DNA from 2 places in the Sphingobacterium sp. 40-24 genome. Region 1 is predicted to be linked to the other one. Evidence: riboswitches for the same ligand, from Rfam matches in the RefSeq annotation. Region 1 holds a riboswitch; the other holds the start of a gene.
The links. A riboswitch is a leader RNA that binds a small molecule or an ion and turns the genes downstream of it on or off. The one in region 1 is predicted to bind fluoride.
Positions count from the first base shown of each region.

Region 1 (4,201 bases):
GCAGTGCTTTGCCTATCGTTACAGAAGCAGGGGTGTTGGTTGGAATTGTGACATTTGATGATGTGTTGGACCGAATTGAAGATCGCGATACAGAAGATATCCAGCGATTTGGAGGGATGGAAGAATTGGATCTGGCTTATACCAAAACCCCCTTGTTGCAATTGATTCAAAAAAGAGCTGGCTGGTTAATCATTTTGTTTTTTAGCGAAATGCTTACAGCCTCAGCAATGGGCTTTTTTGAGGGGGAATTGGAAAAAGCGGTTGTGCTTGCTTTGTTTGTTCCTTTAATTATATCCAGTGGAGGTAATTCGGGGTCGCAGGCGGCATCTTTAATTATTCGTGCCATGGCGCTCGGAGAGTTAAAGCTTAAAGATTGGTGGTATGTGATGAAGCGCGAAGTTTCTTCCGGTTTAATTTTAGGTGGGATATTAGGTTCGATCGGATTTCTACGGATATTGGCCTGGCATTTTCTTGGTCTATATGACTATGGTCCTTATTGGATTTCAATTGGCTTTACGGTTGCGGTTTCCTTATTGTTTATTGTTTTATGGGGAACTTTGTCGGGATCGTTTATTCCATTTATCCTACGTCGGTTCGGTTTGGATCCAGCGACAGCATCAGCGCCGTTTGTTGCAACGTTGGTGGATGTCTCCGGATTGATTATCTATTTTACTGTTGCAGCATTCTTTCTGCACGGAAAACTACTGTAGTTCAGATGTCATCTATCCATTCTTGTAATCTGCACTCTTCTTTTTAGCATGTTTTTTTGTCCGATCTTGTGTTTATTTGAAGTAGTCCATAATGGAACACAAGGAGATAGACAAAGAAGCTGAAAGCGTATTGCTTGTTTATAAATTGAGTCTGCGGTATAATTTTTCCTTTAAACCGCCTTTTTGTGCAATATAAATTCCTTTTTTTCCGGAAAATAAAAAAGCGACTATACACGCTATCGCTATAAATAAGATAGGTTGAATCCCAAATAATTCATAACCCATTACAATACAGGCGAGCGGGGTGTTTGTAGCGCCTGAAAATACGGCTACAAAGCCCATGGCAGCCAGCAGGCTGATGGGAAGCGGAATAACGGTGCTTAATGCACTCCCCAAGGTTGCCCCAATAAAAAATAGCGGGGTGACTTCTCCGCCTTTAAATCCGGCAGAAAGGGTAAAAGTCGTTAAAAGCAATTTAATGATAAAGTCATAATAATTCGACTGATCGACAAATGCATTCTGAATCATTGGTATGCCAAGTCCAATATAGCTGTTGCTGTGAAATAACGTAATGATAAGTACCAAAATAATACCGCCAATCGCCGGTCTAAGCAGAGGATATTTAATTCGTTTGAATTGAAGGCTAAAGAAATCGCTGGCAAATGTAAAAAGCCATGCTGTAACGCCAAATAGAATGCCTGCGGCAAGGCTAAATCCAATATTGGTTAAGGACAGCATTGGAATAACATCATGAAGTGGATAATGGGTGTGTGGAATATTCCATAATTGACAGCTGAAGTTTGCAAAAAAGGCGGTAAATAAACAGGGCAGGATACCGAAATATCTTTTTTTGCCAATCAATAGTACTTCCAGGCCGAATATCGTTCCGGCGAGCGGGGTGCCAAACACAGCGGCGAATCCTGCAGTGATGCCGATCGAAATTAAGATGCGACGTTCAGTTTTATCGAAGTCAAACCAGCGATTAAGCTGATCGGAAACTGCTCCACCGATCTGTACAGCAGTTCCTTCACGGCCTGCCGAACCCCCAAACAGATGTGTAAGTAAAGTTCCGAATAAGACAAGCGGCGCCATGATAAGCGGAATGCGGCGTTGGGGACGAAGGTATTCTTCAATCAGCAGGTTATTTCCTTTGCTTGATGGATCGCCCCAATACTTATAGGACAACGCTATGGCAAATCCCGCTAGGGGAAGTCCATAAATTATCCAAGGATGAGCCTCCCGGTACTGCGTTACCCAATTGAGGGAAAAGAGAAAAAACGCACAAATAGATCCGACAATGAAACCTATCGCACTACAGGAGATAAGCCATTTAAGAAAAAAATGAAGATTGCTTTGATTTGAATGTGTTATAGCCATAAGTCTACACTTTATATAAAATTGTTGTTTTATACTAAAATAGTAGACGTCATCAGCTTATCAGGGCGGTTCAGGGCAGACATCATTGCCATATTTATTTCAAATCTACAAAAAACGAACGATAACAGCAACCCAGCCTGCGATCATAAGCAATCCGCCGAGCGGGGTAATTGGGCCAAGAAACTTTAGATTCTTTTTCCAGTATTCAGCAAACGATAGAAAATATATACTTACAGAGAATAAAATAGTTCCTAGTGTGATCAGATAAAATGCCACTCGTTCAGACTGAAGCTCAAACCGAAAATTGAATCCTAGAATCAATAGGGTTAGTGCAGCATACATTTGATATCGCACGCCGACCTCAAAGGATTCCAGTTTTTCAGCGGATAGGATTTTTTTGAACGCATGGGCTCCAAATGCACCTAGGATAATAGCGAAGCCGCCAAATAGAGCGGCCGTGATGATGACAACGTTTTGCATGCCTGAATTTACTAAATTGTGGGTTTAATCATATCAATATGAAGGATTCCGTAATCAGGGTAGGGCTCGGAGATTTGTTTAAACCCTAATTTTTCATAAAAGGATTTTAAATGAAATTGTGCGCCTGTTTGTATCTCGCCTTCACCAAATTCTTTATAGAGAGATTCGATGGAATGAATCATTAATTGTTGACTCAAACCGGTTCCGCGAGCTTGCTCAGCGACAATGACCCGACCGATGGAAGCCTGCGGATAGGAGAGACCAGGCGGAACTAATCTCGTGTATGCAATGATATCATCATTGTGTTCCGCCCAAAGATGGAGACAAGCAAAGTCCTTATCGTCCAATTCAGGATATAAGCATTCTTGTTCCAAAACAAAAACTTCCATTCGAAGCTTTAAGATACGATACAGTTCTTTATTGTTGAGTTCATCAAACTTCTTGAGGTTCCACTGAAAATCCATCATTAAAATAAAAAAAAGAGTCAAATTAAATCGATATATCAGGGAAGACATACCCGATTTAATTTGACTCGAGTGATTTGAAAACTTTTATGCGAGAAGACTTTTAACGACTTCAGAGATTGTTTTGCCATCAGCTTGTCCTGCAAGCTTTTGATTTGTTGCACCCATTACTTTACCCATATCTTTAATGGAAGAAGCTCCTGTTTCTACGATAATTGCTTTGACAATGGTTTCAACTTCTTCTTTGCTTAACTGTTTGGGTAGGTAAGCCTCGATTACTTTTTCTTCCTCAACTTCAATTTCATACAGATCTTCACGGTTTTGAGTCTTATAAATTTCAGCAGATTCGCGACGTTGTTTGACAAGTTTTTGTAAAACTTTAATCTCCGCCTCCTGGCTAAGATCTTCTGCATGACCTTTTTCTGTTTTCGCTAAGAGGATAGCTGCTTTAATCGCACGTAAACCACGTAATTTTGCCGTGTCTTTTGCGATCATTGCTGCCTTAATGTCTTGATTTATTTGTATTTCTAATGACATGATATTTGAATTATTTTCGATTGACAAGTGTGCCTGTGGCCTGCGCTGTAGGCATGATTAAGAGATCGTTGATATTAACATGTGCTGGTCTGGTAATGACGAAAAGGATCGTTTCCGCAATATCTTTCCCTGTTAGAGGTTGTACACCATTGTAAACATTTTTAGCTCTTTCTCGATCTCCATGAAAACGAACTTCCGAAAACTCTGTCTCTACCATTCCGGGATCGATGGAGGTTACCTTAATGCCTTGCGTTAGCAAATCAATACGCATCGCTTTAGTCAATGCGTCGACAGCATGTTTGGTGGCACAGTACACATTTCCATTCGGATACACCTCTTTCCCTGCAATAGATCCTAAATTAACAATATGAGCGCCGTTGTCGGTATCCATAAGGGGTATCACAGCTTTACTTACATACAATAAGCCTTTGATATTGGTATCAATCATTCTGTCCCAATCGCCGATATCACCATCTTGAATAGGATCTAATCCCTGGCTCAACCCAGCATTGTTGATGAGAATATTTATTTTTTTCCATTCGGGGGGCAAACCTCCAATTTGGTTTGCAACTTGCTTAGCATCTCGGACATCGAGCTCAAATATATGGATCTGAATAGTCGGGTAGGCCGCAA
Region 1 covers NZ_MKWH01000008.1:170,017-174,217, reverse strand. The annotation lists gene mgtE (magnesium transporter) at 1-710, shown strand, start outside; gene BGP15_RS03105 (voltage-gated chloride channel family protein) at 849-2,087, opposite strand; fluoride riboswitch at 2,124-2,186, opposite strand; gene BGP15_RS03100 (DUF423 domain-containing protein) at 2,193-2,567, opposite strand; gene BGP15_RS03095 (GNAT family N-acetyltransferase) at 2,579-3,082, opposite strand; gene BGP15_RS03090 (GatB/YqeY domain-containing protein) at 3,119-3,568, opposite strand; gene BGP15_RS03085 (SDR family oxidoreductase) at 3,579-4,201, opposite strand, start outside.

Region 2 (4,201 bases), on a different contig from region 1:
GCTTAACTGTTTTAATTCCTGCGGACTTTCCAGTATGATGGCTGATTGTGTTAAACGATGTTGTTCCGGCTGAATGATTTCACGCTCTTGAATTTCACGTTCAATAACTGGAGGTGTAACAATGGGCTGTGTCGGAATTTGAACAATAGGTTCATCATTCCGTTTTTCTTTGTACAAAGACAAGTTTAAATGCTTTCCAAAATCATCGGAAAGCATCTGTTCAAGGCTATTTGCAATGCCCTCAACACCCTTGTTGTGTGTATAGATTAAAGCAGGTTGCCCGTAAGGGTCGGTAGCTACTTTCCAATGTGTATGTACAATTTGTCCACTTTTATCTAACAAAGCATTGCTTGGCGTACCGTAGCCTGTTTTCGTACTTTGGCAAAATAAATCTTCTCTTTCGGTCAGATTTTGTTTTGCTGTATTCTTTTGGAGAATGATAAGATCACTGCCGACCTCAGTACCTGCATAATCAGTAAATAGATTATTGGGTAAGCGAATTACGGATACCAAATCGTTGTTTTCCATCAACGCTCTGCGTATAGGCTCGTTATTCGGACTGTTTAAAATCCCTTGTGAGGTAATAAAAGCCTGTAAACCGCCCTCACGGAGCATATCGTTACCTTTCAGAAAGAAATAATTGTGAATGCTTCGGGCAGCCTGAACTTTTGCACTCTCTTTACTACGAGAATACGAAAGGTCAAAAACAGAAGTATCGCCAAAAGGGATATTGCTGGCAACAACATCGTAACTGTTTTGTTCTTTTTCGGGTATTTCTTCAAAACCGCTTATACGGACAGTGCTTTCGGGATAAAGCTGTTTTAATATTTTTCCTGTGAGCACATCTTTTTCATAGGCTGTAACTTTGGTTTCGTTCCCTGCAAAGGATTCGACAAATGATCCGATACCTGCCGATGGTTCAAGGAACTTGTCAATGTGCAAACCCTTATCACGCATTGATTGCGAAATGGCATCTATCACCTGCGGTGGTGTATAAAAAGCGGTTAGTACCGAGCTTTTCATACTGTCCACGTACCTGCGGTATTGCTTTTCGTCTTGGGGATTTTCTTTTAGCAGTTGGTGGAGTTCCTGCACAATCGGGAAAAGGTTATGTTCGGTTTTTCTCCAATGGTTGATGTCTATATCATCCGCTATGGGGTTCAGCACGAATTTAAGACCGCCAAATCCGCTGTATTGCATCATTAGCAGTCTTTCGCCTACGGTGGCTTGACGGTTCTCCTTTTCCAGTTTAAAAGCAATTCGTAAGGCATCAATGTTTTGTTGGAGATGTTGCTTTTTACTGAAGCCCATTTTTCTCTATCCATATTGCAATGGTTCCAGTTACTTCGGTATAAAGAGCATCAAACTCATAGGTGTAAGCGAAATCATCAGTTAATTTATAGTTGGAGAAAACAGGCTCACAGACGGTGAACATTTTAAGAGCGAACGGTCGTAGTTCTTCGTCTGCCATTAGGGTATCAAACTCATTGCATACGACTTGGAAAACCGTATCGAATTTGGAGAAATGCAGATTTTCAAACAGGATATAATTGGCAATCTCGTTGCATTGCTCAACTACGTTTCCCGAACGGAAAGCCACCTCATAAGCATTGGCAGCCCACGATGAACGTTGGTCGATAAACTTTTGGTCGTGTGCCTTTTCAGGGAAGCTGCTGTTTAATAATTCTTGCAGTCGTAACCTGAAATACGATAGGTCTTTTTGCTGTGTACTCATACTATAATTTTGTTTAGAATTTTGCTTGAAGCCTAAAATTATAAGCGGAAGCAAATGCCTTTGTGAATGTTGCAAGGTTTGGCGTTGAGAGGCGGTATTTGGCGTAATAGAATGAAAAGACAAAAAGGATATTTCTTTACGGCAGATATATTATAATATTTTTTTAATACATTTGTCGTTCCAAAAGGAAATGGTGTTCTTCCTTACCCAACCGCTTTTAAAAGCTGATGACGCCTGATTAAATTAAATGTTTAACATTTTAATCGGGTTGGTTATGTCAATAAATAACAAAAAGTCATTCGGTCAAAAAATCAATTTATCTACGAAAGTATTTTTCAGAAAGTATCCTTCAATTTCCTACATCCTTAAATGGACATTTTTATGTTTGCTTATCGGACTTTGTGTTGGTAGTGCTTCAGCAGGTTTTCTGCAATCATTGGACTGGGTTACAAATTATCGTGAAAATCATTTATGGTTAATTGCATTATTGCCAATTGGTGGTTTTTTCATCGGTTTGCTCTATTACTATTTGGGCAAAGACATTGAAGCAGGAAATAATTTGCTTATTGACACCATTCACAATCCAAAAGAAATTATCTCGTTCCGAATGGCTCCGTATGTGTATATCGGAACTATTGCTACGCATTTTTTTGGCGGCTCGGCAGGACGTGAGGGGACGGCTTTACAAATGGCGGGTGCTATTGCCGACCAATTTGTCAAACCTTTTCGATTGACAGAGAGCGAACGAAAAATTTTAATTATTTCGGCTATTTCCGCAGGTTTCGGCTCCGTATTCGGAACACCATTAGCAGGTGCAGTCTTTGGTTTGGAAGTTTTTCTAATCGGACGACTGAAATATGATGCTATTTTTCCTGCATTTGCCGCAGGAATTATTGCCGATTTAGTTACCAAACTTTGGCAGACACATCACACACATTATCACATCAATTTTGTACCCAACATTTCATTTCTAAATATTATATATGCAATTATTGCAGGGATTATTTTTGGGTTATGTTCCGCAACATTTAGCAAGGTCATTCATAAAACAAGTGCGATTTTTAAATCAAAAATTGAATTTGCTCCTTTTCGTCCCTTAGTTGGCGGAGTGATTGTGGCTTTTGCGGTTTGGGCAATCGGCACAACAAAATACATTGGGTTAGGTATTCCAACTATTGTTCACTCGTTTGACCAACAATTACCTGCATATGATTTTGCGTTGAAAATGGCTTTTACTATTATCACACTTTCGGCAGGTTTCAAAGGCGGCGAAATAACGCCGTTATTCTTTATCGGAGCAACTTTGGGAAATACTATAAGTTTATTCATTCCGTTACCAACAGGACTTTTGGCAGGAATGGGATTTGTTGCTGTATTTGCAGGAGCAACCAATACACCATTAGCTTGTATTATTATGGCAATTGAACTATTTGGTGTTGAATGTGGTGTATATGTAGCTATCGCTTGTGTAATTTCGTATCTCTTGTCAGGCCACACTAGTATTTACGGTAAACAAATGATTGGCGAACCAAAGAACCGCAGATTTTCAAATCACCAAGGAAAACGCTTAACTGAACTCAATGGAAATCATAAATAAACAATTTGTAAAGGATAAAAATATTAAATCCACTTAAATTGCTAACACACTTACTGACTACCCAATATTTGAAGCATCCTGCCGACTTCAATATCCATTCGGGAAGAGGCAAACCATTTTTTGCCGAGGTCTTTGAGTGATGACCCGATGTGGTAAAGCTCTGTCTTGTCAATAATTTAAAAACGGTCGTTGATATAGAGAAATTTTTATACTTATTTTTTCGGTTACAACAAAGATAGATTTGGTTACATCCCGGATTTTTAAACCACTGAACTTTGTCAATAATTAAATTTTAAAATATGAAAATTGTATTGACAGGTTCTTTAGGGCATATCGGAAAACCACTTGCAGAAGGGTTGGTAGCAAAAGGACATTCCGTAACGGTTATCAGCAGTAATGTCGGCAGACAAAATGAGATCGAAGCTATTGGGGCAGTTCCTGCTGTTGGCTCGCTTGAAGACGTAGGTTTTCTTGTGAAAACTTTTACAGGTGCAAACATCGTTTATCTGATGGAACCGCCCGCAAATTATTTCAATAAAACTATCGATGTTTACGCACACAGGATAAGGATAGCTAATATTTACGTACAGGCTATTCTATTGGCAGGTGTAACCAAAGTGGTGCATTTGAGCAGTATCGGTGCACATACAGATCACGGAAACGGAATGCTCCGAATTCATTATGAGGTAGAGCAGATTTTAAAAGAATTACCGGAATCGGTTTCCCTGAAAGAAATGCGACCTGTTGGCTTTTACTATAACATGTTTGCATTTATACCTGCTATCAAATCACAGGGGGCAATTATCCAAAATTATGGTGGCGATAAAAAAGAACCTTGGGTTTCGCCTTTAGATATTGCCAGTGCCATT
Region 2 covers NZ_MKWH01000059.1:29,851-34,051, reverse strand. The annotation lists gene BGP15_RS21650 (helicase-like domain-containing protein) at 1-1,311, opposite strand, end outside; gene BGP15_RS21645 (DUF1896 domain-containing protein) at 1,298-1,735, opposite strand; fluoride riboswitch at 1,913-1,979, shown strand; gene BGP15_RS21640 (voltage-gated chloride channel family protein) at 2,010-3,332, shown strand; gene BGP15_RS21630 (NmrA family NAD(P)-binding protein) at 3,632-4,201, shown strand, end outside.
Region 2: it holds a riboswitch for fluoride, as region 1 does, so the genes downstream of both, BGP15_RS21640 (voltage-gated chloride channel family protein) here and BGP15_RS03105 (voltage-gated chloride channel family protein) in region 1, are expected to answer to the same signal.